One region of the Gordonia sp. LMA167 genome, then DNA from elsewhere that is predicted to be linked to it. Evidence: riboswitches for the same ligand, from Rfam matches in the RefSeq annotation. Region 1 holds a riboswitch; the other holds the start of a gene.
What was found. A riboswitch is a leader RNA that binds a small molecule or an ion and turns the genes downstream of it on or off. The one in region 1 is predicted to bind S-adenosylmethionine.
Positions count from the first base shown of each region.

Region 2: another riboswitch for S-adenosylmethionine. It lies ahead of ACVT6V_RS28440 (aminotransferase class V-fold PLP-dependent enzyme); the one in region 1 lies ahead of ACVT6V_RS13965 (bifunctional o-acetylhomoserine/o-acetylserine sulfhydrylase).

Region 1 is NZ_CM176708.1:3,082,980-3,098,500, forward strand. It holds gene ACVT6V_RS13920 (isochorismatase family protein) at 1-95, shown strand, start outside; gene ACVT6V_RS13925 (error-prone DNA polymerase) at 225-3,494, shown strand; gene ACVT6V_RS13930 (DUF167 domain-containing protein) at 3,513-3,740, shown strand; gene ACVT6V_RS13935 (tRNA (cytidine(34)-2'-O)-methyltransferase) at 3,761-4,225, opposite strand; gene ACVT6V_RS13940 (serine/threonine dehydratase) at 4,237-5,208, opposite strand; gene ACVT6V_RS13945 (bifunctional methylenetetrahydrofolate dehydrogenase/methenyltetrahydrofolate cyclohydrolase) at 5,247-6,125, shown strand; gene ACVT6V_RS13950 (DUF3017 domain-containing protein) at 6,164-6,463, shown strand; gene ACVT6V_RS13955 (Hsp70 family protein) at 6,608-8,077, shown strand; gene metX (homoserine O-acetyltransferase MetX) at 8,090-9,241, opposite strand; gene ACVT6V_RS13965 (bifunctional o-acetylhomoserine/o-acetylserine sulfhydrylase) at 9,286-10,608, opposite strand; SAM riboswitch class IV at 10,671-10,790, opposite strand; gene ACVT6V_RS13970 (PE-PPE domain-containing protein) at 11,038-13,005, shown strand; gene ACVT6V_RS13975 (MFS transporter) at 13,161-14,408, shown strand; gene bfr (bacterioferritin) at 14,431-14,916, opposite strand; gene ACVT6V_RS13985 ((2Fe-2S)-binding protein) at 15,019-15,201, opposite strand; gene ACVT6V_RS13990 (exodeoxyribonuclease III) at 15,316-15,521, shown strand, end outside.
Region 2 is NZ_CM176708.1:6,329,433-6,344,953, reverse strand. It holds gene ACVT6V_RS28475 (hypothetical protein) at 92-547, shown strand; gene ACVT6V_RS28470 (FAD-dependent oxidoreductase) at 773-2,164, opposite strand; gene ACVT6V_RS28465 (Rv0361 family membrane protein) at 2,441-2,950, shown strand; gene ACVT6V_RS28460 (rhodanese-like domain-containing protein) at 2,947-3,360, shown strand; gene ACVT6V_RS28455 (O-succinylhomoserine sulfhydrylase) at 3,357-4,562, shown strand; gene ACVT6V_RS28450 (ERCC4 domain-containing protein) at 5,108-6,061, opposite strand; gene ACVT6V_RS28445 (isochorismate synthase) at 6,054-7,163, opposite strand; SAM riboswitch class IV at 7,258-7,371, shown strand; gene ACVT6V_RS28440 (aminotransferase class V-fold PLP-dependent enzyme) at 7,388-8,686, shown strand; gene alc (allantoicase) at 8,777-9,760, opposite strand; gene ACVT6V_RS28430 (MarR family winged helix-turn-helix transcriptional regulator) at 9,942-10,442, shown strand; gene ACVT6V_RS28425 (MDR family MFS transporter) at 10,439-12,151, shown strand; gene ACVT6V_RS28420 (hypothetical protein) at 12,148-12,495, shown strand; gene ACVT6V_RS28415 (acyl CoA:acetate/3-ketoacid CoA transferase) at 12,699-14,321, opposite strand; gene ACVT6V_RS28410 (MaoC family dehydratase) at 14,391-14,840, opposite strand; gene ACVT6V_RS28405 (glycerate kinase family protein) at 14,891-15,521, opposite strand, start outside.

The DNA of each region.
Region 1 (15,521 bases):
ACAACGTGTTCGGCCGGATCGCCGAGACCGGTTCGACCGCAGAGCTTCTCGAGCTACTCGACGCGACTCGGCGGTCGATTTCGGCGGCGAGGTAGCGACCGGGTTCGTCTCACTGGTATCGCGTGCTCGCTCGCGAACGAGGGTCTGATACCGCGAACCGGGTGTGAGTGGCGGGGTGGGACGTGGCGGTTGAGTGTCGAACGGGTGTTCGATAAGATCGATCGGTGGGATGGGATCAGGGACCGCCGACGTGGTCGGAGCTCGAGCGCGTGCTCTCCGGTCGTGCGCCCGGGCCGGGGCGTCCGGGGGAGGCGTTCGGTCCGGGGGACAACACCGGCGACGGTAACGACAGCCCGGCCTGGTCTCGCAAACGCGGTGCCTACCGGCCCGAAGGTGTGGAGCGAACACGATCGTCGGTCGCGTTCGCCGAATTGCACGCGCACAGCTCCTACAGCTTCCTCGACGGTGCGTCGATGCCGGAGGAGATGGTCGAAGAGGCGCAGCGTCTCGATCTGAAAGCATTGGCCCTCACCGATCACGACGGCTTCTACGGCCTCGTCCGGTTCGCGGAGGCGGCGCGCGAGTTCGCCATGCCGACCGTGTTCGGGGCCGAACTGTCCCTCGAGCCCGACGTCGCGCGGACCGGGATTCCCGATCCTGTGGGCGAGCATCTGCTCGTGCTCGCCCGCAGCAGCGAGGGCTACCGCCGGCTGTCCCGCACGATCGCCGACGCCCACATGGTCGCCGGCGAGAAGGGGTTGCTGCGATATGACCGGGACGCCTTGCCCGACAATGCCGACGGTCACTGGCTGATCCTCACCGGGTGCCGCAAGGGTGCGGTGCGTCGGGCACTCGATCGAGGTGGTCGGCCTGCGGCACGCCGGGCACTCGTCGAGTTGGTCGATCGGTACGGGCAAGACGTGGTGGTGGAGCTCACCGCGCAGGGTCTGCCGGACGACGACGAGCGCAACGCGATCCTGGCGGGACTGGCGGGTGAACTCGGGCTGACGACGGTGGCCACCACCGGGGCGCATTTCGCGGGTCCCCGACGCCGCCGACTGGCCACCGCCGTCGCCGCCGTCCGTGCACGGACAGACATCGAGACCATCGACGGCTGGTTGCCCGGGGTCGGTGGCGCACATCTGCGCAGTGGTGACGAGATGGCCCGTTTGCTGCCTGGTCACCCGGACGCCATCGACAACGCCGTTGCCCTGTCGGCGGACTGCTCCTTCGAGCTGGGGCTGATCGCACCGCAGTTGCCGCCGTTCGACGTCCCGGACGGGCATACCGAGATCAGCTGGCTGCGGGAGAAGACGATGGCCGGGGCGCTGCGCCGCTACGGGTCGCCTGGTGCGCATCCGCAGGCATACCGGCAGATCGAACATGAGCTCGCCATCATCGAGACACTGACCTTCCCGGGGTATTTTCTCGTGGTCGCCGACATCGTCGATTTCTGCAAGAGCAATGACATCCTGTGTCAGGGTCGCGGAAGCGCGGCCAACTCCGCGGTGTGTTACGCGCTGGGGATCACCAACGTCGATCCGGTCTCGAACAAACTCCTCTTCGAGCGATTCCTCTCGCCCGAGCGCGACGGACCGCCGGACATCGACGTCGACATCGAATCGGATCGGCGTGAGGAGGCCATCCAGTACGTCTATCGCCGCTACGGCCGTGATTACAGTGCGCAGGTCGCCAATGTGATCACCTATCGCGGGAAATCCGCGATCCGCGACATGGCGCGCGCGCTGGGGTATGCGACCGGCCAGCAGGACGCCTGGAGTCGCGCGCCCGACGAGGCGCCCGACGACGTCACCGATCTGGCGAGCGAGATCCTGGGAATGCCGAGACATCTGGGCATCCATTCCGGGGGAATGGTGATCTGTGACCGCCCGATCGCCGATGTGTGCCCCACGGAATGGGCGCGGATGGAGAACCGCAGTGTCCTGCAGTGGGACAAAGACGACTGTGCCGCAATCGGTCTGGTCAAATTCGATCTGCTCGGGCTCGGCATGCTGTCGGCACTGCACTATGCGATCGATCTGGTGGCCGAGCACAAGGGGATCGAGGTCGACCTCGCGAAGCTGGACCTGACCGAACCAGAGGTCTACGAGATGCTGTGCCGCGCCGATTCCGTCGGCGTCTTCCAGGTCGAATCCCGGGCGCAGATGGCGACCCTGCCACGACTGAAACCGCGGACCTTCTACGACCTGGTGGTCGAGGTCGCGCTGATCCGGCCGGGCCCGATCCAGGGCGGCTCGGTACATCCCTACATCCGGCGCCGGAACGGCACCGAGAAGCCGGCTGTCGAGCATCCGTCGATGCGCAAGGCTCTCGACCGGACTCTGGGCGTGCCGTTGTTCCAGGAACAGCTGATGCAACTCGCGGTCGATGTCGCCGGGTTCGATGCCGCCGAGGCGGATCAGCTGCGCCGTGCCATGGGATCGAAGCGATCACCGGAACGGATGGAGCGACTGCGTCAGCGGTTCTATGCCGGGATGGAAGAGCTGCACGGGATCACCGGAGAGACGGCGGACCGCATCTTCGAGAAGATGGCGGCGTTCGCGAATTTCGGATTCCCGGAGAGTCATTCGCAGAGTTTTGCCTCGCTGGTGTTCTACTCGTCGTGGTTCAAGCTGCACCATCCGGCGGCATTCTGCGCAGCCCTGTTGCGTGCACAGCCGATGGGTTTCTACTCCCCGCAGTCGCTGGTCGCCGACGCGCGCCGGCACGGTGTGGTGATCCATCGCCCCGACATCAACGTCTCATTGGTGCACGCGACGCTGGAGAAGGAGGGCATGGAGATCCGGTTGGGCCTCGGCGGGGTGCGGGGGATGGGCGACGACGTCGCCGAGCGGATCGTCGAATGCCGTGACCGGGACGGTGCTTACCGGGATGTCATCGACGTGTCCCGCCGCGCCGAGCTCACGGCACGCCAACTCGAGGGCTTGGCCGGCGCGGGTGCCTTCTCCTGCTTCGGCGTGAGCCGGCGGCAGGCGTTGTGGGAGGCGGGGGCCGCTGCGACGGTGCGATCGGACCAGCTGCCGCTCGAGCCGTCCACGCGGACGCCGACCCTGCCCGGACTGTCCGACGTCGAGCTGGCAGCCACTGATGCCTGGGCGACCGGCATCACCCCGTCGTCCTATCCGACCCAATTCCTGCGGCCGCGATTGGATGCGATGGGAGTCATCCCGGCGGATGGGTTGTTGTCGGTCGCCGATGGATCGCGGGTCACGGTCGCCGGTGCGGTGACTCATCGACAGCGACCGGCCACCGCTTCCGGTGTGACGTTTATCAACCTGGAGGACGAAACCGGCATGGTCAACGTCGTATGCTCCGTCGGGTTGTGGACAAAGCACCGAAGTCTGGCACACTCAGCGTCGGCCTTGCTGATCCGTGGCACTGTGCAGAACGCCGAGGGGGCGGTGACAGTGGTGGCGGAGCGCTTGCAGCGCTTGGATCTTCGTGTGGGAACTCGTTCCCGGGACTGGCATTGACGAAAAGGGGAAACCGCCATGCCGAAGCAGATCGTGGTCACGGTGAAGCCGGGCAGCCGCAAAGGGCCGCTGGTGGAGACCAATCCGGCCGGCTCGCTGACCGTCTACGTGCGTGAACCCGCCGCGGAGGGGCGGGCGAACAAGGCCGTCGCCGAGATCCTGGCCAAACATCTCGGCGTGCCCAAGAGTCGGATCGCGCTGGTGGGCGGCGCGACCGCCCGGACCAAACGTTTCCGGGTCAGCTGACGTCCAGTCGACATCGGGGTTCACACCGCGCCGGCAAAACCGTTCTGCCGCCAGGCCTCGTAGACGACGATGCTGGCGGCGTTGGCCAGATTGTGCGAGCGTCGCCCGGCCAGCATCGGTATCCGCACCCGATCGGTGACCTCCGGCTCGTCGAGCACCTCGGCCGGTAGCCCGGTCGGTTCGGGACCGAACAGCAAGACGTCGCCGGGCCGATAGTCGACATCGGTGTGATAGCGAGACGCATGCGCGGTGAACGCGAACACCCGTTCCGGCTTGAGCGTCGTCCACGCCGTGACCAGGTTGGGATGTACTGTCACCGTGGCCATCTCGTGATAGTCGAGGCCGGCGCGCTTGACCTGTGCGTCGGACAGATCGAAACCCAGCGGTTCGATGAGGTGCAACTCGCACCCGGTGTTGGCGGCGAGCCGGATCGCGTTGCCCGTGTTGGGCGGGATGCACGGCTGATAGAACATGATGCGGAACATGGTGGGCAAGTCTAGGCCAGGCTCTGGAGCCCCAGCGCGGTGTTGGCACCGCACAGCACCACGCACAGCGTCGAATCCGGTTCCGGGCGAACGCCTCCGGTGAGCACCGCGGCGACCGCCGCGGCGGTGCCGTGTTCGACGAGGATGCGGAACTGCTCCCACAGATAGCGGCGGGCGGAGATCAGATCGTCGTCGGAGACCACCACACTGGTCACCTCGCGCCCCGCGATCGTCGCCCAGCAGATCTCCCCGATGCGGGTGGCACCCAGTGAATCGGACGCGATGCTGTCCAACTCCACCGGCACCGGATGGCCGGCGTCGAGGGCCTGGCGCAGACACGACGACCCGATCGGCTCGGCGGCGACGATCCGATCACCTGGTCGCATCGCCGCGGTCAGACCGCCGAGCAGACCACCCCCACCCACGCACACGACGGTTGTCAGAGCGCCGTCGACGTCGTCGGCGAGCTCGAGTCCGATCGTGCCTGCGCCCGCGACGACGTCGGGCAGGTCGTACGCATGCAGCAGCAGCGCGCCCGAGCGCTCGGCGAGCTCGGCGGCGGCGTCGGCCGCCATCTGATAGCGGTCGCCCACTTGGTGCACCGTCGCGCCCAGGGCGCGCAGGCTGTCGACCTTCACCGGCGGCGCTGTCTCCGGGACCACGACCGTGCACCTCGTTCCGGCGATCCGGGCGGCCCACGCTGCGCCGATCGCCGCGTTGCCGCCCGACGCGACCAGCACTCCGGCGTCGTCGAGCCGGCCCGCCTCGCGTGCGTGCAGCACGGCGTTGAGGCTGCCGCGCGGTTTGAAGCAGCCGCCGACCTGCAGATACTCGAGCTTGAACACCACGTCGAGGGGCCCGGTCGCGGTGTCCACGGTGGTGTCCAGCACAGGCGTGCGCCGCAGCCTGCCCGCGATCCGGTCCGAAGCAGCGACGACGTGTGCATATGTCGCGGCCCCGTCCGGGCCCGGGAGTGTGTCCACGTCGAGCCACAGTAGCGGGAATGGAACAATGGACTCTCGTGAGCGCGATACGACTAGACGGCAAGGCCACTCGCGACGAGATCTTCGCCGACCTCGCGGTCCGGGTGGAAAAGCTCCGGGCCGAGGGCATCATGCCGGGCCTGGGTACTGTCCTGGTGGGCGACGACCCGGGCTCGCAGTCCTATGTCAAGGGCAAGCACGCCGACTGCGCGCGCATCGGTGTCGCGTCGATCCGCAAGGATCTCCCGGCGGATGCGACGACCGAAGAGGTCAATGCGGCGATCGACGACCTGAACGATGACCCGGACTGTACGGGATACATCGTCCAATTGCCGCTCCCGCGCCACCTCGACGAGAACGCGGCGCTGGAACGGATCGATCCGGCCAAGGATGCCGACGGTCTGCACCCGATCAATCTGGGACGGCTGGTGCTCGGCAAGGAGTCGACACTGCCCTGTACGCCGCGCGGCATCGTGCACCTGCTGCGCCGCTATGACATTCCGATCGCAGGTGCCCGCGTGACGGTGGTGGGCCGTGGTGTGACCATCGGCAGACCGATGGGTTTGCTGTTGACCCGGCGCAGCGAGAACGCGACCGTCACCCTGTGCCACACCGGTACCCGCGACCTGGGGGCCGAGGTGTCGCGGGCGGACATCGTGATCGCTGCGGCCGGTGTACCGCATCTGATCACCGCGGACATGGTCAAGCCGGGTGCCGCGGTCATCGACGTGGGCGTCAGCCGTACCGATGCCGGCCTGACCGGTGACGTCGCTCCGGACGTCTGGGAGGTGGCCGGCCATGTCTCGCCGAATCCCGGCGGCGTGGGGCCGCTGACCCGCGCGTTTCTGCTCGTCAACGTCGTGGAGCGGGCCGAGGCGCAGTTGGCCGAGCGAACCGCGGCGGGAACCGTCGGGTGACCTCACCCGACCCCGCACACACCGGTACGCCCACCCGGATCGAGCGGATACGGCGCGCGCGCCGGGTTCGGCGGTACGTGGTCCAGATCCCGTACTTCGTCGTGCTGCTGGGTCTGCTGGCCGCCGCGATCCTGGTGTTGTTCGATCGTTGGCGTCGGGGTGCCTTCGTTTTCGGTTCCGTGTTGCTGCTCGGCGCCGTCCTCCGTGCCTTCATTCCCACATCCAGAGTTGGGTTGTTGCAGGTCAGAAGTAAATTGTTTGATGTCGCCGTCATGGCATCGGTAGGGTCACTGATCCTATGGCTGGCGACCTCGATCGATCCTTTGGGCACAGATTGATTACAATAGATACCAACACGTGACCTAAACTGGCCAGAGAGGGCTCTGAGGAGCGGGGGAACACGCATCACTTCGACGATCACCACTGAGGACTCGACCATTCCCGACGAATCGACGTCGCTGGGTGTCTCCGCAGGCGACGGAATGATTCATTACGTCCTGCTGACCCGCGACGACGCCGGGCGCAGTGTGGTCGACACCCGGGTCATCGACGTCGATCGCAGTGATGGTCTGGATGTCGCGGGACGGGTCAACGCCGGGATCGACCTGATGCTCTCGGCGGCGCGCGGCGCCGGTCGTCGCGTCGGACCGATCGGGGTCGCGGCCCGGACCGCGAAACAGCGTCGCGAGCTCCGGTCGCGAGGGAGCGGCCCGCGCCGTCAGATCCACCTCGTCGACGACGACGAGGCCGTCGTCGCCTACCTGTCCGCGACCGGCCAGATCGATCGGTTCGGGACCGTGGTGGTCGCCGACTGTGGCGACACCGGGATGTCGCTGTACACGGTCGAGTTGCCCATGAACCGCATCTCCGCGCCGCAGCGATCACGTGCGCTGGCCGGTCGTGACGTCGACCGGGCGATCGTGTCCCAGCTGACCTCGGCCGACGACGCCGCGGAATCACGTGTCGCGCGGGGGCGCCGCGCGGCTCTGCTCAGCGCGTGCCGGGCCGCGAAGGAGGAGGTCACCGCACCGTCATCGTCCGCGGGAACCGGTTCGATCCTGCTCGCCGACGGCGGCGGGCACACCACACTCACCGCGGGCACCGTCGAGAAGGCCGTGGGGCCGATGGTCGGCGAGGCGCGCGAGGTCCTGCGGCGATACCTGTGGGACAGCGCCGAGCGGGGAGTCCGGCCCGAGGCCGTCGTCCTGGTCGGAGGTATCGCGAACCTTCCGGCGGTACGGGCGATCGTCCCCGACGAGGTCAAGGTCGAGGTCGTGGTCCCGAACGCGCCGGAGTTGGCCGCGTCGATCGGTGGGGCCATCCTGGCGCGCGCGAACACCACCCCGACCTCCACGTCGCGGCTGGCCTTCATCGGTGGGCGGCGCAACCGGGAGTGGCTGTCCGCAACCCCGCTGGCCGTGGTCGGCGCGATTCTCGCCGCGGCGACGATGACGATCTATGCCGTCAGCTCGTCGCTGGCCGGGCACAATGAGCCCGCCCCGTCGACGACCGCGCCGCAGACCACATCCTCGGCGACGTCGGCGGCCACGTCATCGACAGAGCGGACACCTACGACGACGACGTCGGTGGTGGTGCCGCAACCCCGTATCCCGCAGGCACAGGCGCAGCCGGTTCTGCCGACGACCGAACGTACCGAACCCCGTGGGGGTGACGTCCCAGGCTGGGCGACAACCGAACTCCCTCCGACGATGCCGTCGGATCCGTCGTCCTCGGCGCCGACGCGCACGCTCGTGCCGTATCCGCTTCCGTCGTTGCCGTGGCCGCAGGGGACCAACCCCGCACCGACGATCCCGCCGGAACTGCTGCCGCCCGGTCTGCGTCCGGAGTCGACTCAGCCGACGCCACCTCCGCCGGCGCCGCAGCAGGCCGCGCCACAGCGGACGACGCCGACGGCGCCGTCGACGACGACGACGACAACGCCGTCCCGGTGATGCGGGAGACGTTCAGGCGCGCGCGATCTCGACGGTGCGTTTGAGGAGGTCGCTGATCGAGTCGAACTCGGTCAGGAAACCGTCGTGACCGTTGTCGGAGTGCAGCACGTGCAGCCCCCCGACGCAGTTGCCCAGCTGCTCGGCCAATTCGATCTGTAGGCGCAAGGGGTACAGGCGGTCCGACGCGATTCCGCCGACGATCACCGGCACCCGGCAGCCGCGCAGTGCGGCTTCGATGCCACCACGGTTGCGCCCGACGTCGTGGTGGTTGAGCACCTCGCTGAGCACCACGTAGCTGCCCGGATCGAATCGTCGGATCAGCTTGTCGGCCTGGTGCTGCAGGTAGCTGTCCACTGCATAGCGGCCACCGGTCAGCGGTTCCTCGTCGGCCTGCGGGGTATCCCCGAATCGCTGATCGAGTTCGACCTCGCCGCGGTAGGTGAGGTGCGCGATGCGTCGCGCCACGCCCAGGCCTGCGGTCGGGATCCGTCCCGTCGCGTGGTAGTCGCCGCCCAGCCAATCGGGATCGGCCTTGATCGCCGCGATCTGAGTGGTCTGCGTCCCGATCTGATCGGCCGTCGCGCGTGCCCCGACGGCGAGGACAAGCGCACTGCGCACCATCTCGGGGTATTCGATGGCCCACTCCAATGCGCGGGCCCCACCCATCGATCCGCCCACGGCGGCGCCGATCCCGGTGATGCCGAGGCGATCGATCAGGGCACGTTCGGCGCGCACCTGGTCGAGCACGGTGATCTGCGGGAACCGTGAACCCCACGGTCGCCCGTCCGGCGCCGTCGATGCCGGCCCGGTCGAACCTCGGCACCCACCGAGCACGTTCGCCGAGATGACACACCACTCGTCGGTGTCGATCGCGCAGCCCGGACCGATCAGACCGTCCCACCAACCGGCCGACAGGTGCTGATCATCGTCGGCAGGCCCGGTCACGTGGGAGTCACCGGTGAGTGCATGCAGGGTGAGGATCACGTTGTCGCGGGTCGGCGACAACGTCCCCCAGCGCTGAAAGGCCAGGGTGACGTCGTCGATCCGATCGCCGCTGTCGAGTGAGACCGAGCCGATGTCGACACGGGCCATCGCCCCGTCCGGCATGTGCTCCCAGTCGGGTTCGTCTGCTGGCTGGGTTCGCGGTTCGATACTCACCGACACAATTCACTCACTCTGCAATGCACCTCGGATTGGTTGTCCCGTACTCACTTCGCCGCGGCGAAACCCTGTTCGAGGTCGCCGATGATGTCGTCGATGCCTTCGATCCCGACGGCAAGGCGCACCAGCCCCGGCGTCACTCCGGCCGCGAGTTGCTCCTCGGGCGTCAGCTGGCTGTGTGTGGTCGACGCGGGATGGATCACGAGCGACCGGACGTCGCCGATGTTGGCGACGTGGCTGTGCAGCGAGAGCGCGTCGACGAAGGCCTTGCCCGCGTCGACCCCGCCCACGATCTCGAACGAGACGATCGCTCCCTGCCCCTTTGGCAACAGCTTCTGGCCGCGGTCGTACCAGGAGGACGAGGGCAGGCCGGCGTAGGCCACCGACTCGACCTGGCCGTGGGCCTCCAGGTAATCGGCCACCCGTTGCGCGTTGGCGACGTGGCGCTCGACGCGGAGACTCAGCGTCTCCAGACCCTGGGCCAGCAGGAAGGCGTTGAACGGCGAGATCGCCGCGCCGGTGTCGCGAAGCCACTGGACGCGCGCCTTCAGCGCGTAGGCCGGCGCTCCCAGATCGGCGAACACGGCACCGTGGTAGCTCTCGTCGGGGTTGGTGAATCCGGGGAACAGATCCTTTCCGTCCCGCTGGACGCGCCAGTCGAAGGTTCCGCCGTCCACGATCACGCCGCCGATCGCGGTGCCGTGACCGCCGATGTACTTGGTGGCCGAATGCACCACGATGTCGGCGCCGTGCTCGAGGGGATTGAGCAGGTACGGGGTGGCGACCGTGTTGTCGACGATCAGCGGCAGACCGTTGCGATGGGCGACCTCGGCGATGCCGGCGATGTCGAGGATCTCGTTGTTCGGGTTGGAGATCGTCTCACCGTAGAGAACACGGGTGTTGTCGCGGATCGATGCCTGCCACGAGGCGGGATCCTCGGGATCGTCGACGAACGACACCTCGATGCCCAACTTCGGCAAGGTGTAGTGGAAGAGGTTGTAGGTGCCCCCGTACAGCCGGGGGCTGGACACCACATGCCCACCGGTCTCCACGATGTTGAGGATCGAGTAGGTCTCGGCGGCCTGCCCGGACGCGAGCAGCAGCGCCGCGACGCCACCCTCGAGAGCGGCGATCCGCTGCTCGACCGCATCCTGCGTCGGGTTCATGATCCGTGTGTAGATGTTTCCGGGCTCGGCGAGGCCGAACAGGTTGGCCGCGTGCTGGGTGTCGTTGAAGACATAAGACGTGGTCTGGTACAGCGGCAACGCCCGCGCATTGGTGGTTGGGTCTGCGGTTTGGCCGGCATGGATCTGCTTCGTCTCGAAGCTCCAGGCGGCCGTCGGATCGATGCCCTCGGTGGCGTCAGACATGACAGTGTCATCACTTTCTACGGTCGGCAGGGTGCAACGACCCTGGTGGGGTCCGACCTTCGGACCCGCGCTTGCCTCGGAACGCGTATGCGTTCCTCAACCCGGTCATCACCCGGAGCACCCCACCGCGGTTGGAGGGTTGCCGATCAGCAAGCCGGGGCTTGACGCTGATGCTCATGACCTGGCGTCAAGGATATAGCACGGCCCCTGCCGGTCGAGAACCCTCCCGATCGCGGTGATCTGATGTGAGGACAGGTGTCATCCAAAAGGATGAACTTCGGTATTTGTCTTGGTAAAACCCCTGCTAGGCATCTTTAGCATAACTAACAGCAATTCGTGTTTTCGGATAGTGGATCTACGCTGACCCAAGCCCTGACCAACCCGTCGCACCTGACGCGTTGTCGCCGTTTGGACGAAAGACCACGACACATGTCCATGCCGCCCCGCGCAACTGCCCGATACTCCGCGACGCTGGTGGCCGTGGGGTCGAGTCTCGCGGTCGTCGCCGCGTTCTGTCTCCCCGGCGCGGTCGGATCGGCGCGGGCCGACGACTGTGGTGGCGGTGCGGTGGTTGTCGTCGGCGGGACGAATGACCCGGAAGCCGCGTCGATGGTCGGGGTCGAGCAGCGGTACACGGGGCGCAAGCCGGTCATCCAGGACGGTGAGACCGTTATCGTCGACGATCCGACGAGCCCGTACTACGACGATCCGAACGACCCCGATGCGAAGAACTCCTTGAAGGTCATCCGGGTTGACTATCCGACCACACTGTGGCCTCTCGGTGCTCTCGGATACGACGAGAGCGTCGCAGACGGTGAGGCTGCCACCAAGAAGGCGATCGCGACCTACCAAAGTGAATGCCCGGGCAAGCCCGTCGTGGTGACCGGCTATTCGCAAGGAGCCCGCGTTGCCGGCGACGTGCTCTCCGACATCGGTAACGACCGCGTCGGAAAGGTCGACATCAACGGCACCGACGACACGTCGGACGACGTCGAGATCCAGAAGTACCTCCTCGACGATCAGGGCAACCAGGTCCTCGACTCCGACGGACACCCGATTCCGATCATCTCCGGGGAGCTCTATTCCGACCCCCGCCGGGACGGCACCGTCGACGGTGAAGGTGTCGAACTGGCACTACCCGGTATCTTCCCCGGGCTCACGATGAGCGGCTCGCGCGAGGGCGGATTCGGAGACGTCCCGGTCACCACCGTCTGCGTCGACGGCGATGGCATCTGCGATGTGCCCGACCCGGTTCACGACCCGATCGGCGCGATCGATGCGCTGGTCGGCTACTTCACCAAGCACGGGTACTACCCCTATCAGATGTGGTTGGACCCCTACAGTTCGTCGACCGGTACGAAGTGGGGCGACACCACCTGTGAGACGGCGGCCGGTTCGTCGACCACAACCTGCGAGGTTCACCAGGACTCCGCGATCGTCGGCGTGATCCGTCAGGGCGTCGATGCCATCGGACTGGACGGGTCGCAGGTCCCCGACTTCCTCGCCGACCGGTGGAAGGTCGACCTGCCCTATGGGGCCAAACTCGCCAATCTGCAGCCGTTGGTCTTGCTCGTGCAGGACCAGTTGCCGCCGTTGCCGTACCTGGGCTACGGCGGTTACCTCCCGGACGTATTCGTCTTCGAGGACATCCTGGACGGCATCGTCAACAACGCGCCCGACGAGGTGAAGGCAGGGGTGCAGGCGCTGGCCGCGAGTGCGAAGAGCATCGTGCTGATACCGGCCAACTTCGTCAAGTACTGGGCGGGAGAGATCATCGGTCCGGTCACGACCACCGGCACCACTCCCGTCTCGGCATTCGCCGCCACCGCTGACCTCTCGTCGGACTCGTCCGCGGACCAGCGCGACGACGTCGTGCAGCGTCTGGCCGTCATCGAGCATCCGGGCGATGCACACCAGCCCGCCGTGGACGGCTCCGCTGCTGAACGAGAGTCGGTCGACCCGTCGCCGACGATGACGCAGACGGTGCCCGCCGGTCAGGCCTCGGATACGACGCCTCCGGTCGTATCGTCATCCATCCAGGTCGAGGAGCAACCGGCCGATGATCAGGGGTCGTACGAGTCGGGGCCCACCGACGCCCCGGGGTATGTACCGCCGAGCCCGCCGACCGAGCAGTCGTCGATCCCGTCCGGTGCGTCGGGGGAGGACAACGGCGGTGCCCCGGCGGCGGATGACAGCGGTGGCACGACGACGGGGACCACCGAAGGCCCGGGCGGCGGATCGGGACCGACCGACGTCGCCGACGGAGGCACCGGGGACGACGGCGACAACAAAGGCGGCGGATCGGGACCCGGTGTCACCACGAGTGGGACATCCTCCGGTCAGGGCAAGAGCGAGGCCACCTCGGGCGACGGAGCAGCGTCGGGCGAGCCCGAATAGACCACTCGGCACCACCGGATATCGACTGCTCGGCGGTTCGAGCCGCGGCGTTTCGCGGTCACCCGTGAGACCGGTCCGGTGCGGGGCAGTCCTTGTGAACGAACTCACCCCAGGGTCACGGAATCGGTCCGGTGCTCGCGGAGGTTGGTGACTGAGTGTCCACAGCCCCTGCCTTCCTCGACGCCGCCACGCCATCCTCGCGATCCGTCCGGCGCTGGGCGATCCTGGCCCTCGCGCTCGGCGGCTTCGGGATCGGAACCACCGAGTTCGTCGCGATGGGGCTGTTGCCCAACATCGCCGACACCGTCGGTGTCAGCGAGCCGACCGCGGGGCACGTCATCTCCGCGTACGCACTCGGTGTCGTCGTCGGCGCCCCGCTGATCGCGGCGATCACGGCCCGGGTGTCCCGGCGGGCCCTGCTCATCGGCCTGATGGTCGCCTTCACCGCCGGCAATCTCCTCACGGTCCTGGCACCGACCTATGGTCTGCTGATCGTCGCGAGATTCATCGCCGGGCTGCCGCACGGGGCCTATTTCGGTGTCGCAGCGCTGGTGGCCGCGCACCTGGCGGGACCGCGCGATCGGGCCAAGGCGGTCGGGAAGGTGATGCTGGGGCTGTCGGTGGCCAACGTGCTCGGTGTGCCGATGGCCACCTGGCTCGGTGAATCCCTCGGCTGGCGAGTCGCTTTCGGACTCGTCGTGGTGATCGGCATCGCGACGATCGTCGCTCTGGTCCGCTTCATGCCCGACCTCTCCGACATGCGGGTCACCAACCCGGTGACCGAGCTCGGCGCGCTGGCGCGCCCACAGGTGTGGTTCACGCTGCTCATCGGCGTTGTCGGGTTCGGTGGGATGTTCGCGTTCTACACCTATCTGAACTCGGCTCTGACCACCGTTACCGGAGTGTCGACGTCGGTCGTGCCCATCGCGATGATGCTCTTCGGACTGGGAATGGTCGCCGGCAACATCGTCGGCGGCGCCGTCGCCGATCGCAGCGTGCCGATCGGCATCCTGGCCGGTCTGATCGCCACCGCAGCGTCACTGATGCTGTTCGCGCTCACGATGCAGAACGTGTGGGCCGCGATGATCTTCAGCTTCGCCATCGGCCTGTCCGGGTCGTCGACGATTCCGGCACTCCAGACTCGCCTGATGGACGTCGCCGACGACGCGCAGACGTTGGCGGCCGCGCTCAACCATTCGGCCCTCAACATCGCCAACGCCATGGGCGCGTGGCTCGGCGGTGTGGTGATCGCGGCCGGCCACGGCTATCGCTCGCCGTCGATGCTGGGTTCGGTGCTGGCGATCGCCGGTGTGCTCGTCCTGGGGCTGGCGCTGCTCGCGAGTCGACACAGCGGCGGCCGGGTGGCGAACCCGACCGCCGAGGTCGTGGAGAGTGCTCTGTGAGTGGCGGCCGACCGACGTGGCCTCAGCCGATCGTCGGGGGAGTGGCGATCGTCTTCGACAGGTAGAGCTGCTCGCCGATCTTGTCCATCAGCTCGAGTTGTGTCTCGAGATAGTCGATGTGCTCTTCCTCGTCGGCGAGGATGTCCTCGAGGATCTTGGCGCTGGTGACGTCGCCCTTGCCGCGGCACATCGTGATGCCGGGACGAAGACGGTCGACGACCTCGAGTTCGATCGCGAGATCCGACTGGAACTGCTCGCGCAGGGTCTGACCGATGCGCAGCGGCAGGATTTTCTGATAGTTGGGGAGTGCCTCGAGGAACAGGATTCGGTCCGTGAGGCGTTCGGCGTGCTGCATCTCCTCGATCGACTCCGCGCGCGTCTTGCTCGCGATCTCGGTGAGGCCCCAGTTCGCCTGCATCTTGGAGTGCAGGAAGTACTGGTTGATCGCCGTCAGCTCGCTGGTGAGCTGTTCGTTCAGTAGAGCGATCACTTCGTCGTCACCGCGCATGACCGAGCCTCCGTTCGCCGTGGTACTGCGAACTTAACATGACGACAACCTCGCGTCCGCTCAAGACGCGAGGTTGTGGACAGCGGGCTCAGCTGTCGTCCGTCATGCTGCCGCGGTCGCGGTGGCGGTCCTCTCGTTGATGATCTCCTGAAGCCGTTCGAGGCAGGTCCCGCAGCCTTCGCCTGCACCGCAGCGATCGCCGATGGCGTCCACCGACATGGCGCCGGATGAACAGTGCTCGTGGACCTCGTCCTCGGTCACCGCTCGGCAGATGCAGACGAACATGGCTCTCACCTCGAATCAATTCAGTTAGGCAAGCATTACATAAAGGATGGCTCCCGGCAAGGGTTGCCTTACCTCTGGTACGGGCGCACCACAGTGGGCGTTACCCTCGTGTCCGTGTCGATCACCGTCAGCACCGTCAACGTCAACGGCATCCGGGCCGCAGTGAAGCATCGCTCGGACGCCAACCGCGGACTCCTCGCATGGCTGCCCGGATCGGATGCCGACGTCGTGCTGATGCAGGAGATCCGGGCCGATGAACAGCAGGCCCGCGACGCTCTGGCACCCGCGCTCGATGACGGCTGGGAGCTCGCGATGTGCTC
Region 2 (15,521 bases), 3.2 Mb from region 1:
CCTGTGAGGATCCTTTGGAGTGCGTAACGATTCGCTGGGTGGGCGTCGATAGTGTCACCAGAACATCACGCGGACAACGGAGGAGAGGTTGATGAGAGCATCATTCAAGCGTGCGGCCACTGCGGTACTGGCGACCGTCGGAATCGCCGCCGGCACGCTTGCCGGCACCGCACCCGCACAGGCCGCGGCGCCCGGAGACCTGCAGATCATCGGTGGCATCGAGTGTCACTTCGGACAGTGGGGACAGCCCTGGAATCAGGCCTGGTACATGTACCGCTGGATGACCGTCCGCAACATCGGCAGCACGACGATGCACAACGTGATCCTCAACGAGATCAACGGCGCGTCGGTGCGGGTCAAGGAACTCAAGCCCGGTGAGTCGATGTCCAAGTGGGACAACAAGGCCAAGCGCTGGGTCCGCCCGATCGAGACCAAGTGGTTCGGTTGCTTCCCGGCGACCATCTCCGGCTTCACCTTCGGTGACGAGGCCGAGAACCTGACCAACAACTTCGGTTACTGGCAGAACTGGCGCAACCAGCAGAACTAGCCAACTGAAACCAAGGCTCCCAGAGCAACCGATGGGGGCCGAGAGAACCCAAAATTTCACCGAGGGAACCCACCGCGATCACCAATCGCACCTGACAATCAGGCTGTGGGTTCCCTCGGTGGAATTTTGGGTTCTCTCGGCGTGAAGCGGCCGTTGCCTCGCCGGGTTCTCTCGGCTCCCATCGCTTGCGTTGGGAGCCTATCTTGCGGCGGGGGGCTTGGCGGGCTACGCCTTCTCGACCTTGTGGGGTTCGCTGGCGGCGAGCATGTCCTCGCGCTCGACGACCTTGACGCGTTCGCGGCCTTCGGCGGCGCCGAGGGCGCGCTCGTGCTCGTCGAGGCGGTACCAGCCGTCCCAGGTGGTGAACGGGATGCCCTTGCTCTCGAGCAGTTCGATGACGGCGTCCTCGGACGGCTTGGTCGGCTCGTTGAGCACGCCGTTGGCCATGTCCTCGAGGATGCAGTCGACGGTCTCGTTGGCGTCACCCTTGGTGTGGCCGATGAGGCCGACGGGGCCGCGCTTGACCCAGCCGGTGGTGTACATGCCGGTCAGGTGTGCGCCCTCGTCGAACACGCGTCCGGCCTCGTTCGGGATCACGCCGGCCTGGGTGTCGAACGGGATCTGCGGGAGGTTGTCGGACAGGTAGCCGACAGCCCGGTAGACCGCGCCGACCTCCCAGTCGGTGTGCTTGCCGGTCGGCTTGACGTTGCCGGTGCCGTCGAGCTGGGTGCGCTCGGTGCGCAGGCCAACGACCTTGCCGTCCTCGCCGAGGATCTCCACCGGGTTCTCGAAGAAGTGCAGGAACAGCTTGTGGATCGCGCCCTGCTTCGGGTCGCGGATCGCGTAGTTCTCGATGATCGTCGCGACCTGGTCGGTGATCTTCGAACCGCGGCGTGCGACAGCCGAACCCTCGTCGTAGTCGATGTCCTCGGGATTGACGACGACCTCGATGTTCGGCGAGTGGTCGAGCTCCTTGAGCTCGAGCGGGGTGAACTTCGCCTGTGCCGGGCCGCGACGACCGAACACGTGCACCTCGATGGCCTTGTTGGCCTTGAGGCCTTCGTAGACGTTGGCCGGGATCTCGGTGGGCAGCAGTTCGTCGCCGGTCTTGGCGAGAACGCGCGCGACGTCGAGGGCGACGTTGCCGACACCGATGACGGCGACCTTCTCGGCCTCCAGCGGCCAGGTGCGCGGGAAGTCGGGGTGGCCGTCGTACCAGGCGACGAACTGGGCGGCGCCGTAGCTGCCGTCGAGCTCGATTCCCGGGATACCGAGGGCGCGGTCGTCGGTGGCGCCGGTCGAGAAGATCACCGCGTCGTAGTGTTCGCGCAGCTCGGCCAGGGTGATGTCGGTGCCGTAGTCGATGTTGCCGAGCAACCGGACCTGCGGCTTGTCGAGCACCTTGTGAAGAGCGGTGATGATGCCCTTGATCCGCGGGTGATCGGGAGCGACACCGTAGCGGATCAGGCCGAAGGGCGCGGGCATGCGCTCGTAGAGGTCGATGCTGACGCCGCGGTCCTTGGCGGTGTCGGACTTCATCAACGCATCGGCGGCGTAGATCCCGGCGGGACCGGCACCGACGATCGCAACCCGCAACGGGCGGCTCGTGTCACTCATGGATTAGGTGCTTCCTGGCTCTCGTGGAACTGGCTCTCGTAGGACTCCGGCGAAGAGTCGCTGATGGTAGCCGCTGACGCGACGCTATCCCTTCTACGGTAGGCGCTGATCGGCCACGACCAAAATCTCCTAGTGAGGTTTACCTCACTAGGATCGATACGCGACGTCGGCGGGTGCGTGGCCTGCCCCATCGCACTGCGCCCACCGCCGCCGACGGCGGTCGGGTCCGCGATGCCCGAAATCGAAGCGTTCACGGCGATCGATAGACTGCGCGCCATGGCCAAGCGTGCAGGTGACCGGGACCGTTCGGCCTCCGTCGACCCCGGCGAGGAGCAGCCGGCCGCTCCGCCGCCGAGCTGGAAGAACGCCTTGCCGTTCTTGGTGGCTCTCGGCGTCGTCGTGATCGCCGCCGCCGGCATCGGCATCTCGTACCTGATCCGACCGGCCGATGACCGGATGAGTACCGAGGCACATGTCCAGCACGCTGTGAACGATGCCTACACGGCCCGCAACGAACTCGACTACCCGAAGTATCGGGCGTCGACATGCGCGGCCGACCTCGCATCCGGCGATTTTCCCGACGAGGCGACGTTCCTCGCGGAGAACCGGCAGTCGAACGACCAGAACGGGCACATCGTGATCCCCGAGATCACCGACATCACCGTGTCGGGAGACCGTGCGACCGCGCAGGTACATTGGCATTTTGACGACAAGCCCGACCAGCAACAGGTCACCAAGGTGGTCGTGGTGCGAGAAGACGGGGACTGGAAGGTGTGTGGTTCGTGAGCTACGCGGGTGATCTCACGCCGCAAGAGGCGTGGAAGAAACTGGAAGACGACCCGAAGGCGGTCCTGGTGGACTGCCGGACGCGGGCCGAGTGGGCGTTCGTCGGTGTGCCGGACCTCGAGGTCATCGGCAAGAAGACCGTCTTCATCGAGTGGAACACCTTTCCCGACGGTCGGCCGAACCAGGCCTTCGTCTCTGAACTCCGTGACGCGGGTGTCACCGACGACAACGAGGTGATCTTCATCTGCCGCTCCGGCCACCGGTCCATCGGCGCGGCCGAGGCGGCCACCGCGGACGGCGTGACCGCCGCTTACAACGTGCTCGACGGATTCGAGGGCGCCCTCGACGAGAACGACCACCGTGGTGCCGTCGGCTGGCGTGCCCTGAACCTGCCGTGGCGGCAATCGTGAGCAAACAGCTGCCCGAGGGCGTCTCGGCGGACACGCTCGCGGTACGGGCCGGCCTGGACCGGTCGGGATTCTTCGAGACCTCCGAAGCGCTCTACCTGACCAGTGGCTACGTCTACGACTCGGCCGAAGCGGCCGAACGTGCGTTCACCGGTGAGGACGAACGATTCGTCTACTCGCGCTACGGCAATCCGACCGTCGAGATGTTCCAGGAGCGCCTCCGTCAACTCGAGGGCGCCGAGGCGTGCTTCGCCACCGCGAGCGGTATGGCCGCGGTGTTCGTGGCCTTGGGTGCGCTGCTCAAGACCGGGGACCGATTGGTGGCCGCCCGCAGTCTGTTCGGCTCGTGCTTCGTGGTGTGCAACGAGATCCTGCCGCGGTGGGGCGTCGAAACCGTGTTCGTCGACGGTGAAGACCTCGATCAGTGGGCGGCGGCGCTGTCGCAGCCGACGACCGCGGTGTTCTTCGAGACCCCGTCCAATCCGATGCAGACCCTCGTCGACGTGGCCAAGGTGACCGAGATGGCTCACGCCGCAGGTGCAAAGGTGGTGTTGGACAACGTCTTCGCCACGCCGCTGCTGCAGCGCGGGCTGGATATGGGCGCCGACGTGATCGTGTACTCCGGCACCAAGCACATCGACGGGCAGGGACGCGTGATGGGCGGAGCGGTGCTCGGCGAGAAGGAGTACATCGACGGCCCGGTGCAGACCCTGATGCGACACACCGGTCCGGCGTTGAGTCCGTTCAACGCGTGGACGATGCTCAAGGGGCTGGAGACGATGCGCCTGCGGCTCGACGCCTCGGTCTCGTCGGCGCTGCGCATCGCCGAGTTCCTCGAGGCCGATCCGCGCGTCCGGTGGGTGAAATATCCCTTCCTGCAGTCGCATCCGCAGTACGAGCTCGCAAAGGCGCAGATGTCCGGCGGCGGCACCGTGGTGACCTTCGAGATCGATGACCGCGGCGGTGTCGAAGGCAAGAAACGTGCCTTCGAGGTGCTCAACGGTCTGCGCGTGATCGACATCTCGAACAATCTCGGCGATTCGAAGTCGTTGATCACCCACCCGGCGACCACCACACACCGGGCGATGGGCCCGGAAGGCCGTGCGGCGATCGGGGTCACGGACTCCGTGGTGCGACTCTCGGTCGGCCTGGAGGGTGTCGAGGATCTGTTGTCGGATCTGGATCAGGCGCTGGGCGGGTCGTGATCTCGGCTTGGGTGAGTAAAACGCTGGCCCCCGATCCCTGATCTGCGAGCGTCTTCACGCGATATGGGCGGAAGTGGAGCGCTGTCCACCCGATCCCTGATCTGCGAGCGTCTTCACGCGATATGGCAGAAGCGGAGCGCTGTCCACCCGATCCCTGAGGAGGGCCGGAGCTTGCGGAGGCCCGTCACGAAGGGGTCGGCCCTTCGTGACGCTCGGCTGGCGCCTCGCTCCTCAGGGACCGCAGTGGGGACGCTCGGCTGGCGCCTCGCTCCTCAGGGACCGCAGTGGGGACGCTCGGCTGGCGCCTCGCTCCTCAGGGACCGCAGTGGGGACGCTCGGCTGGCGCCTCGCTCCTCAGGGACCGCAGTGGGGAGCGCTGGGCTGAGGGTCGGGGTGGTCTGACTCGATACGGTCGGCGTCGGGTATGTGGCTCGGGGCCGGTTGGTGCGCATCGTCCGCTGGTTGAGTAGGCCGGAGCGCTAGCGGAGGGCGTATCGAAACCTGGTGACGGACAGCGCAGAGCCCACCGAATCCACGGTGAGTACTCAGTCCTGTCTGTCGTTGCGCTTCTCCCACGCCTCGCGAACGCGCGCAGGGATGCGGCCCTTGGTGGGTACCTCGACTCCGTTGGCCACTGCCCACGCGCGGATCTCGGCCGGTCCGGCGGCGGGGCCCTGCAGATCGTTCACGACGATGTCGGTGCGGGTGGACAAATGCCACTCGTGCAGTGCCGCGCCGAGCCAGCGGTAGGTCCACTCCTCGGCCAGTTTGCGGTTGTCGCAGAACACGATCGGCACCTGCGGAAAACGCACCTGGGCTTCGGCGACTGCTTCGGCCAGTGTCGAACCCGCGACGTATTCGCGTTTGAACACCGCGCTGTAGGGTGCCTCGACAACGACTGCGGCGCGGTGCAATCCGGCGAGATCGGAGAGCTGGTAGGTTATCTTGCCCGACGTCAGACCGGAGCTCAGATCGTCGATCGACTTGCGTTCAACCGCGGCGATCACGGTCTCACCATCGGTGACCGCGTAGTCGCCGGCAGGCAATTTGCGTCGGGTCGTCTCGGCCTGCTGATGTGTGAACCCATAGGCGTAACGCTCGCCGCTGTCCACCACGATCGTCAGAACCTGACCGTGCGCACGGGCTTTCGGGATCGCCACGTTCGGACGTGCCTGCTTGGTGGTGCGCCGTGACTGCCAGAAGATCATCTCCCGACCGCGCGCCTGGGTGAGCACGAACTGCGATCGGTTCTCCCGGCCGCGCTCGAGGACGAGGTCGATGGCGGCGCCGCGCCGGGATACGGCCCGTACCGGAAGCTGTTCGACGATCTCCGGATCGGACGGCCATTCGACGGCGCGATGGCAGTAGATCTTGCTGGTGCGCGGCCAGGTCTCGCGGACCTTGAGGATGATCCCGTTGGCGCCGAGAGGAATTCGTACGAGGTAGGGGAGCGAGGAGCCCTCCTCCGGATTGCGCGCGATCAGGAAGTCGTCAGGCATGCTCGATCCCGAGCGCATTGAGGACGGTCCGCAGTTTCGCGGTGGTCTCGTCCACCTCCGCCTGCGGGTCTGACTGCGCGACGATGCCGCCGCCGGCCCAGGTCCGCAGCGACCGACGGTCGGCGGCCAGTTCGAGGCACCGGATCGTCACCATCCAGTCCCCGTCGCCCGATTCGTCGCACCACCCGACGGCACCGGCATATAGTCCCCGCGGCTCCTCGTTGTCGATGATGAACTGTGCCGCCACGGAATTCGGTGTTCCACCGACAGCCGGCGTGGGACCCAGACGCAGTGCCAGGTCGAGCGAGGTCATCGTGTCGTCGCGAAGGGTTCCGTGGATGGTCGTCGCCAGATGCCAGATCTCGCCGGTGGAGCGCACCTCGGGCGACGTCGGTGCGTCGAGGTCCTCGCAGATCGGTGCGAGTTGCCGACGCAGATGGTCGACGACGAACGCGTGCTCGGTGAGATCCTTGGCCGACGCGGCGAGAGCGGCTGCGGCCGCGCGGTCGGCCTCGACATCATCGGACCGAGGCGCGGACCCGGCGTACGGCTGACACGTCACCGTCCGACCGCGCTTGCGTAACAACATCTCCGGGCTGGCGCCGAGTAGCCATGCGCCGTCTCCACGGACCGCGCCGACGTCGACGGCGAACGCATTGTGCTCGGCGTTACCCGCAGCGAGGGCGGTGAGCAGCTCGGCGGGATCGACCGCCGGTTCGACGATCAGATCCACTGCCCGGGCGAGCACCACCTTGGCGAGGTTTCCCTCGGCGATCTCCTTGATCGCCCGTACCACGCGATCGCGATGGGCCGACGGCTCCGGACGATAGGTCGCCGACGCGATGCGGTGCGGCGTGGCGGCCCGGCCCGGCAGCGGTTCGGGGGTGCGAGCGAGTGTCTCCGGGGTCAGAAGGGCGGCCGGCTCGGCCGGATCGAACGGGATCGCGCCGGTGATCGCGCCGACCGTCCGCGCGCGCACGGCGTCGGCGGCCGCGTGCGCATCGGTGAACCGGCGTCGCACACCGCGCGCACGGACCGTGCCGTCCGGGCGTGACAGCACGAACACACCGGCGTCGGTGTCGTCGCCGTCGAGGTTCGCCATGCGTCTCACGCTACCGTCGCGGGTTCGCGCGGGTGTTTCGCGCATGCTGATCCAAAGGTTGACTCCGATCATCCGATGGGCGAATCTTGACGCGGGTCATGAGTGCCAGTGCCAAGCCCCGGCTCGCTGGTCGGCAACCCTCCTCCGCGGTGGGGTGCTCCGGGTGACGACCCGGCCGTGTTCGAGGTGATCACGGCAAGTGCGGATTCCCAGGAGTATTTGTCATGTCTGCTGTCCTCTCAGCGCCGTTCGTCAAGCCCCTCGCCGACCTCGGATCGGCCCACTCGTGTGCCACGCGGGCACCGATCGCACCGTTGGCCGAGGTCGTCGGCGCCGGTGAGCTCGTGCCGCTCCGTACGGGCGGTTCGGTCGCGTACGCGAATCTCGACTACGCCGCGAGCGCGCCGGCGCTCGTCGACGTCGCCCGCGTGGTGCAGGAGTCGTTGGCGCAGTACGCGAGTGTGCATCGTGGCGCCGGCCACCTGTCGCAGATCACCACCCGCCGCTACGAGGCGGCCCGTGACGTCGTACGGGGGTTCGTCCGCGGGCGGGTCGACGACACCGTGGTCTTCACCCGCGGCACCACCGATGCGATCAACCTCGCAGCTCATGTGACGTGCGGTGATGTCGTCGTACTCGACATCGAGCATCACGCCAACCTGCTGCCGTGGGCTCGCGGCGGATCGTCGCGGGTGCGTGTCGTCCGCGCCGCCTCGACGATCGAGGACACGCTGACCGCGCTCGAGGCGGAACTCGCGTCATCGCCGGCGGCGCTGCTGGCGGTCACCGCGGCGTCGAATGTGACGGGTGAGGTGTTGCCGATCGGGCGGCTCGCATCGATCGCGCACCGCAACGGCGCACGCATCCTCGTCGACGCCGCGCAGCTGGTCGCGCATCGTCGGGTGTCGATGGTCAGCCACGGCATCGACTACCTGGTCTTCTCCGGGCACAAGCTCTACGCGCCGTTCGGCGCCGGCGTGCTGGTCGGCCGGGGCGACTGGCTCGACGCGGCCGATCCGTACCTGTCCGGCGGCGGGGCGTCGGCCACCGTGTCCGTGGGCGACACCGAGGTCGGGCGCTCCAGCGTCGAATGGCACACCGGTGCGGCCCGCCACGAGGCGGGCTCGCCGAATGTGCTGGGCGCCTTGTCGATCGCGGCCGCCTGCGAGGCGCTTGCGGCCATCGGCCTCGAGTCGATCGGAGTGCACGAGGCGGCATTGCTCGCCCGCCTGGACGACGGCCTCGCCGGCATCGACGGTGTCACCCCGTTACGGATCTTCGACGACTCGACCGAACGGGTCGGCATCGCCGGCTTCGCCGTGGCCGGACACGCGCCGCGGCTCGTGGCCGAATACCTCAGCGACAGTGCGGGTATCGGTGTTCGCGACGGCAAGTTCTGCGCGCACCCGCTGCTGAACCGGTTGGGGTATCCGGACGGCGCGGTGCGGGCGAGTTTCGGCCTCGGCACCGGTTCCGCGGATATTGACCGGCTGGTCGACGCACTCTCCGGTCTCGTCGCCTGACAACCGCGCGCCCATCAGGCATCCGCGCGCGTCGCTCCATGCGCGGATGCACGCCGGGCGCGCGGTATCGGGGCGACGCCAGGTGACGCGTCAGGCCTCGCCACGCTCCCACTGCTCGACGAGTTCGGCCTCGGCATCGCCGGTCAGGGTGCCGTAGAGCTTGAACCGCGCCATCCCGCCGTCGGGGAAGATGTCCATCCGCGCCTCGGTCATGGGTCGATCGAGGTCGATGACGAATCGGTGACGTGTGTCGGGCTGCAGGTCGGTGCGGGGTAGGACCTCGAACCACTCGCCGTCCTCGCCGTCGCGGCCGCGGACCGTGGCGGCACCGGGCGCATTGCCGAGGAAGTAGCTGGTGTCGAGCTCGACGAGGCTCACCAGTCCGCGGCCGGCGAGGCGGACCTGCACCCAGTCGTTGCCGTCGTCGCGGCGTCGCGACGTCTCCCAGCCCTCGCCCATGTTCCGGGCCCGGCCCGGCATCAGCAGATTGTTCGGTGAGCTGTAGAACATGTTGGAGCAGGCCGTGATCAGGCCACCGTTCTCCAGCGCCGCGAGGTCGAAGTGGCCATAGCGGAAGAAGTGCGGGTTGGGCACGCCGCGGCCGTGCACGCGGAATCGGGCCACACCGCCGTCGGGGTGCATCGTGAGGCGTACATGGGTGAAGCGGTTCTTCGCGTCGACCTTAAACGGATTGCGGGTGTCTCCCTCGGCGGGACTGCGCTCGACGATGGTCACCCACTCGACGTCGTTGAGGAGCTGCTCGACCGACACGACGCCCTCGACCGCGGCCGCCTCCACCGAGATGAACGGCGGGTAGTTGCCCTTGAACCACGACGTGTCCACCACCACGCCATAGATCACACCCGGCGCGCCGAGGCGCACGATGGCCTGGTCGACTCCACCCACTCGCCGACGACGCGTCTCCCAGCCGTCGTAGATCTGACCCTTGTGGCCGAACGTCGCCGGCTGGTACTGGGCCGGTGCCGTCTTGATCAGGTTCTGGGCCTCGGCGAACAGATCGTCGTTGGTCCACACCACGGCGCCGCCGAGGTCCCGAAGTGCCAGGTCGGGCATCGAAGTGAAGTGGGGCCGGTTTCCCGTCGGGGGCGGTGGTGCAGGAGTCACGACCTCTGATCGTAGGTACTCGTTTGCCTTCGATCGAATCCGAGCGCATACTTGCGGGCGGCAACTAATTGCAGCCTACAACTAATTGCAATGAGAAAGTAAAAAGATCCGACGGCTGAGGAGGGGGACCGTGCTCGATCAATCGGCAATCGACGAGTTGTTCGATGTACTCGCGCGGTACATCCGTGTGCGGGATCGGGCCGTGCACACCACGTTCAAGACCGCCGACGGTGAATTCGAGACGGCGGCGTTCAAAGGCCTCTTCCACCTCGCCCGACAATCGATGCGCTCGCGAGAGTTGGCGGAGAGCCTCAACGCCGATCCATCAACGGTCAGCCGTCACGTGGCACAACTCGTCGACCTCGGACTCGTTCGTCGCGAGGCCGACCCCGCCGACGGCCGTGCCACCCTTCTCGTCATCACCGATGCCGGGCGGGAACGCGTGGAGTCCATGCGGACGGTGCGGCGAGTCGCGATGGATCACGCCATGTCGGACTGGACCGATGACGAACTGTGGACGCTCGTCCGTCTACTGACGCGGTTCGTCGACGCGGCCGAGACGATGGTCGTGCCGCCGCCGTGCGACAAGAACCATCCGTCGCTGACAGACCTTGTGAAAGGACAATCATGACCGAATCGACGGCCGCAGACGTCACCGCGGCCCACGACGACAACACGGCGGGGGCCGGGCTGACACACCGTCAGATACTGACCGTGCTCGCCGGTCTGATGAGTGCGATGTTCCTCGCCGCACTGGATCAGACCATCGTCTCGACGTCGATCCGAACGATCGCCGACGACCTCAACGGCTACGACATGCAGGCGTGGGCCACCACCGCGTACCTCGTCACCGCGACGATCGTGACGCCCCTCTACGGCAAGCTCTCCGACCTGTACGGCCGTAAGCCGTTCTTCATGGTTGCGATCTCGATCTTCGTGGTCGGGTCGCTGCTCTGCAGCATCGCGACGTCGATGTATGAGCTGGCGGCGTTCCGCGCATTCCAGGGCCTCGGTGCCGGTGGTCTGATGACGTTGGCGTTGACCACCATCGGTGACATCGTGCCGCCCCGCGAGCGCGCCAAGTACCAGGGCTACTTCCTCGCGGTGTTCGGCACCTCGAGCGTGCTGGGCCCGGTCCTCGGCGGTCTCCTCGCCGGACAGAGCTCGATCCTGTGGGTCTCCGGCTGGCGCTGGGTGTTCCTGGTCAACGTGCCCATCGGCCTTCTCTCGCTGCTGCTGATCTACAAGGTCCTGAACTATGACCAGCAGAAGGGTCGGGGTGGGCGCACCGACTACTGGGGCGCGACGGCACTGGCCGTGGCGGTCGCTCCGCTGCTGATCGTCGCCGAACAGGGACGCGAATGGGGATGGACCTCGGGCCTGTCGCTGCTCTGCTATGCCATCGGCGTGATCGGCGTGGGCGTGTTCATCTGGATCGAGCACAAGATGGGCGACGAGGCGCTGATCCCGTTGCGTGTCTTCAAGAACCCGATCTTCTCCCAGGGCATCGTGATCTCGGTGATCATCGGTGCGGCGATGTTCGGCGGCATCTCGATGCTGCCGCAGTACTACCAGGTCCTGCGTGGATCGAGCCCGATGGTCGCCGGCCTGCAGATGCTGCCGATGGTATTGGGCCTGATGACCGGTTCGATCGTGTCCGGCCAGCTGATCTCCCGCACCGGCCGCTACAAGATCTACCCGATCATCGGATCGGTGCTGGTCACCGTGGGTGCGTTCCTGATGCATCTCGTCGGGGTGGACACCCCGGTGTACCTGGTGATGCTGACCGCTGCCCTGATCGGCTTCGGTCTGGGCAACCTGATGCAGCCGATCATGTTGGCGATGCAGAACATCCTGCCGCCCAAGGACATGGGACTGTCCACCGGCACGTCGACCTTCTTCCGCCAGATCGGCGGCACGATGGGCGTCGCCGTCTTCTTCTCGTTGCTGTTCTCCCTGATGGGCCCGAACATCCACGACGAGATGACCGCAGCCGCAAGCCAGCCCGAGTACCGGACCGCCGTGGTGCAGGCCGCGCAGAGCGACAACCCGAAGGTCGCGCAGTTCGCCCAGGGGTTGATGGCAGCCGCGGAGAACCCGGGTCAGGCTTCGGGGGCCTCGGACAGCGTGATGTCCGACACCTCCGTGATCAGCGAGCTCCCGACCGAGCTCGCCCGCCCCATCAAAGTCGGATTCGCCAATTCGATGGACACGGTGTTCCTGGCGGTGTCGATCATGTCGCTGATCGCCATCCTCGGGACGGTCACCTGGAAGGAACTGCCGTTGCGGACCGGTCGTCCGATCGGCGCGGCGAAGGAAGAGGTGCCGGCCACGGCATGAGCCTGGCTGTCGGCGGGGCGACCCTGGTCGCCCCGCCTGGCGGCGGCGACAGAACCCTGGATTTCGCCGACGGAACCTTGGATTTCGCCGACGGAACCTTGGATTTCGCCGACGGAACCTTGGATTTCGCCGACGGAACCTTGCTTCGCGTCGAGAGAACCCAGAAAAACGCCGACAGCACCCACCATTTTGATTTCGCCCCGCCGGTGGCGAGGTCGAGGTGGGTGCTGTCGGCGTTTTTCTGGGTTCTCTCGACCGCCGTCAGGCGGGTCTCGAGGTTGGCTCGCCGGCTGTTGGGCGGGTTTCGAGGTGACGTCACCAGCGTCGGCCGGGTTTCGAGGTGACGTCACCAGCGTCGGCCGGGTTTCGAGGTGACGTCACCAGCGACAGGCGGGTTTCGAGGTGACGTCACCAGCGTCGGCCGGGTTTCGAGGTGACGTCACCAGCGTCGGCCGGGTTTCGAGGTGACGTCACCAGCGACAGGCGGGTTTCGAGGTGACCTCACCAGCGTCGGGCGGGTTTCGAGGTTGGGCGCGCGCCACGCCAGTCAGGTCGCGGGCAGGGCTCGGATCCGGCTGTGCGCGGGCATGGTTTCGAGGGTCAGGCCGACTGGTTCGGGGGAGAACAGGCCCGCGGACATGGTCTTCAGTTCCGGGTCGACTAGGAGCTCGAACTCGGATCGGTCGAGGATGTCGCGCTGCAGATCCACCCCGGGCGCGATCTCGATCACGGTAAGACCCTCGGCGCGCAACTCGAGGACACAGCGCTCGGTCACGTAGAGCACCTTCTGTCCGGTCTGCAGGGCCCGCTTGCCCGAGAAGGTCGGCGAATCGACGTCGGCGACCAGCTTGGTGTGCGAGCCGTCGGTACGGATCTGCAAGGCGCCGTCCTCGATCGCGATGTCACGCTTCCCTGCGGTGAACGAGCCGACGAAGACGATCGCGGGTGCTCCCGACGTGATGTCCACGAATCCGCCGAGCCCGGCGGTCACATGACGACGTTTCGGCAGGCTGTGGACGTTGACGTTCCCGTGGCGGTCGATCTCGAGGAATGACAGCAGCGAATGTCCGAACCCGCCACCCTGGAGAAGGGTGAACTGGTCGGCGCTCTGCATGATCGCGTCCGGGTTCTGCGATACGCCGAACACGAAGTCCAACAAGGGAACACCGCCGACCGCGCCCTGTTCGATCACCCAGGAGACCGCCTTGGGCAACCCTTCCTCGACCAGGACATGGGGAACCAGGGCAGAGACACCGAAGCCGATGTTGGCGATCTCGCCGGACCGTAGTTCGCTCGCGGCGCGACGGGCCATGATCTTCTCCAGGGAGAACGGCACCGGTTCGAGGGTGCTCAACGGACGGCGTAGCTCGCCGGAGATGGCGGGGTCGTATGTGGTCTGGGTGGTCTGCAGCTGATCCGGCGCGACAACGATGGCGTCGACGAGAATGCCGGGCACACGGACCGTCTGAGGACTGAGGCTGCCGCCTTCGGCCAGATACTTGACCTGCGCGATGACGATCCCGCCGTTGTTGTGGGCGGCATACGCGAGATCGAGCGCGCCCAACGGTGAGGCCTCTTCCTCGAAGGTCAGGTTCCCGAACGTGTCGGCCGTCGTCGCGCGGATGATCGCCACGTCCGGCACGACGGCGTCGTAGAACAGCCATTCCTGCCCGTCGATCTCCTGGACCCGCACATAGGCGTCGGGCGTGACGGTGTTCATCCGGCCGGCGCCGACCCTGGGGTCGACGAAGGTGTCCAGACCCACCTTGGATAGCACGCCCGGCTGTTTCGCCGCGGCGGCACGGTGCAGCTGGAACAGGATTCCGGCGGGGAGGTTATACGCCTCGAGCTCGTTGTTCTCGATCATCTGCCAGATCGCGGGGGGCTCCGCCGACGACGGGCCCGACGGATACGACCCGGCGACAACCCGCGACAGCAGACCCGGTTGGGCCAGGTGATCGATGCCCTTGATGCCCCACATGTCTCCCGACGCGATCGAATGGATGCTGGTGAGATCCTGCGGAGACCGGGTCTCGCGGAATCGTTCTCCGATCCCCTCGAGAACGGCGTCGGGGCAGCCGAGTCCGGAAGACGAACTGACCGTGATGGTGTCGCCGTCGGCGATCAGATCCGCGGCCTGACGGGCGGTGAGTATGCGAGGGATGTGCATGGTGGTGACTCCTGAAGAGCGCGTTGATGATCGAGATTGATGCGAAAGGATGACGCGGCAGACGTGTGATCACGGCCCGTCGGGCAGGAACTTCATGACGTGCGTCGCGACCATGCACGTCTCACCGCGCTGATTGGTGGCGACGATGGACGAGTACGACTTGCTCGCCGCCTCGTCGATCGTGTCGACGGTGTAGGTGATCGTCACGGTGTCACCGAGGAACACCGGCGCCACGAAGCGCACCCGGTCGTAGCCGTAGGACACGGCGCGGCGGCCCGCCCGGGCGGCGATCTCGGTCGACGCGGTCGACGACAGGCCGAGGATCAGTACGCCGTGCGCGATGCGCTCTCCGTACGAACCCGCCTCCATGTACGACCGGTCGATGTGATTGGGCGCGAAGTCGCCGGTGATGCCGGCGAAGCCATAGACGTCGTACTCGCCGACGGTCTTGGTGAAGGTGGCGGTGTCGCCCTTCTGCAGACCGTGGCCGGAGCGTGCGACCTGATGCGATTCACTCATGTCCTGTACTTCCCTTCTCGGTGGTCCGGTCGGGTCGAACCGGGGATTGATCACGAAAGCGCTTGTGCCGACGACAACTGCCCGGCGGCCTCCCGCGCCGCGATGCGGGCGAAATGCAGAGGCGCATCGATGGCCCGTTCGGCCGAGCCGGCGACCTCCGACAGCGACACCGCGAGATCCGGGGCGGGAGCCGCGACGTCGCCCGCCATCACCAGGGTGCGCACGCCGGCGGATATGCAGTGGCCGAGCACCGTCCCCACCAGCTTGCCGGTCATCGACGTGGCGTCGAATCGTCCCTCGCCGGTGATGACCAGGTCCGACGTGGGGACGGCAGCGGCCAATCCGGTCAGTTCGGTTATCCGCTCGGCGCCGGGGACCAGAGTGGCTCCCCACGCGCGCAGACCGAAACCGACTCCGCCCGCGGCGCCGGTACCCGCTTGTGACCGATCGATCTCGAACAGCGGTTCGGCCAGATCCGCGAACCGCGCGAGTGCGTCGTCAAGAGCCTGCCGGGTGGCCAGATCGGCGCCCTTCTGCGCTCCGAATACGTGTGCCGCGCCCGTCGGGCCGCACAACGGCGCGAATGTGTCGGTCATGACCTCGACGCCTCCCGGCGGTGGCGGGATCAGACCGGCCGTGTCGATATGAGCGACCCGCTCCAGGTCCAGGGTATCGGCGATG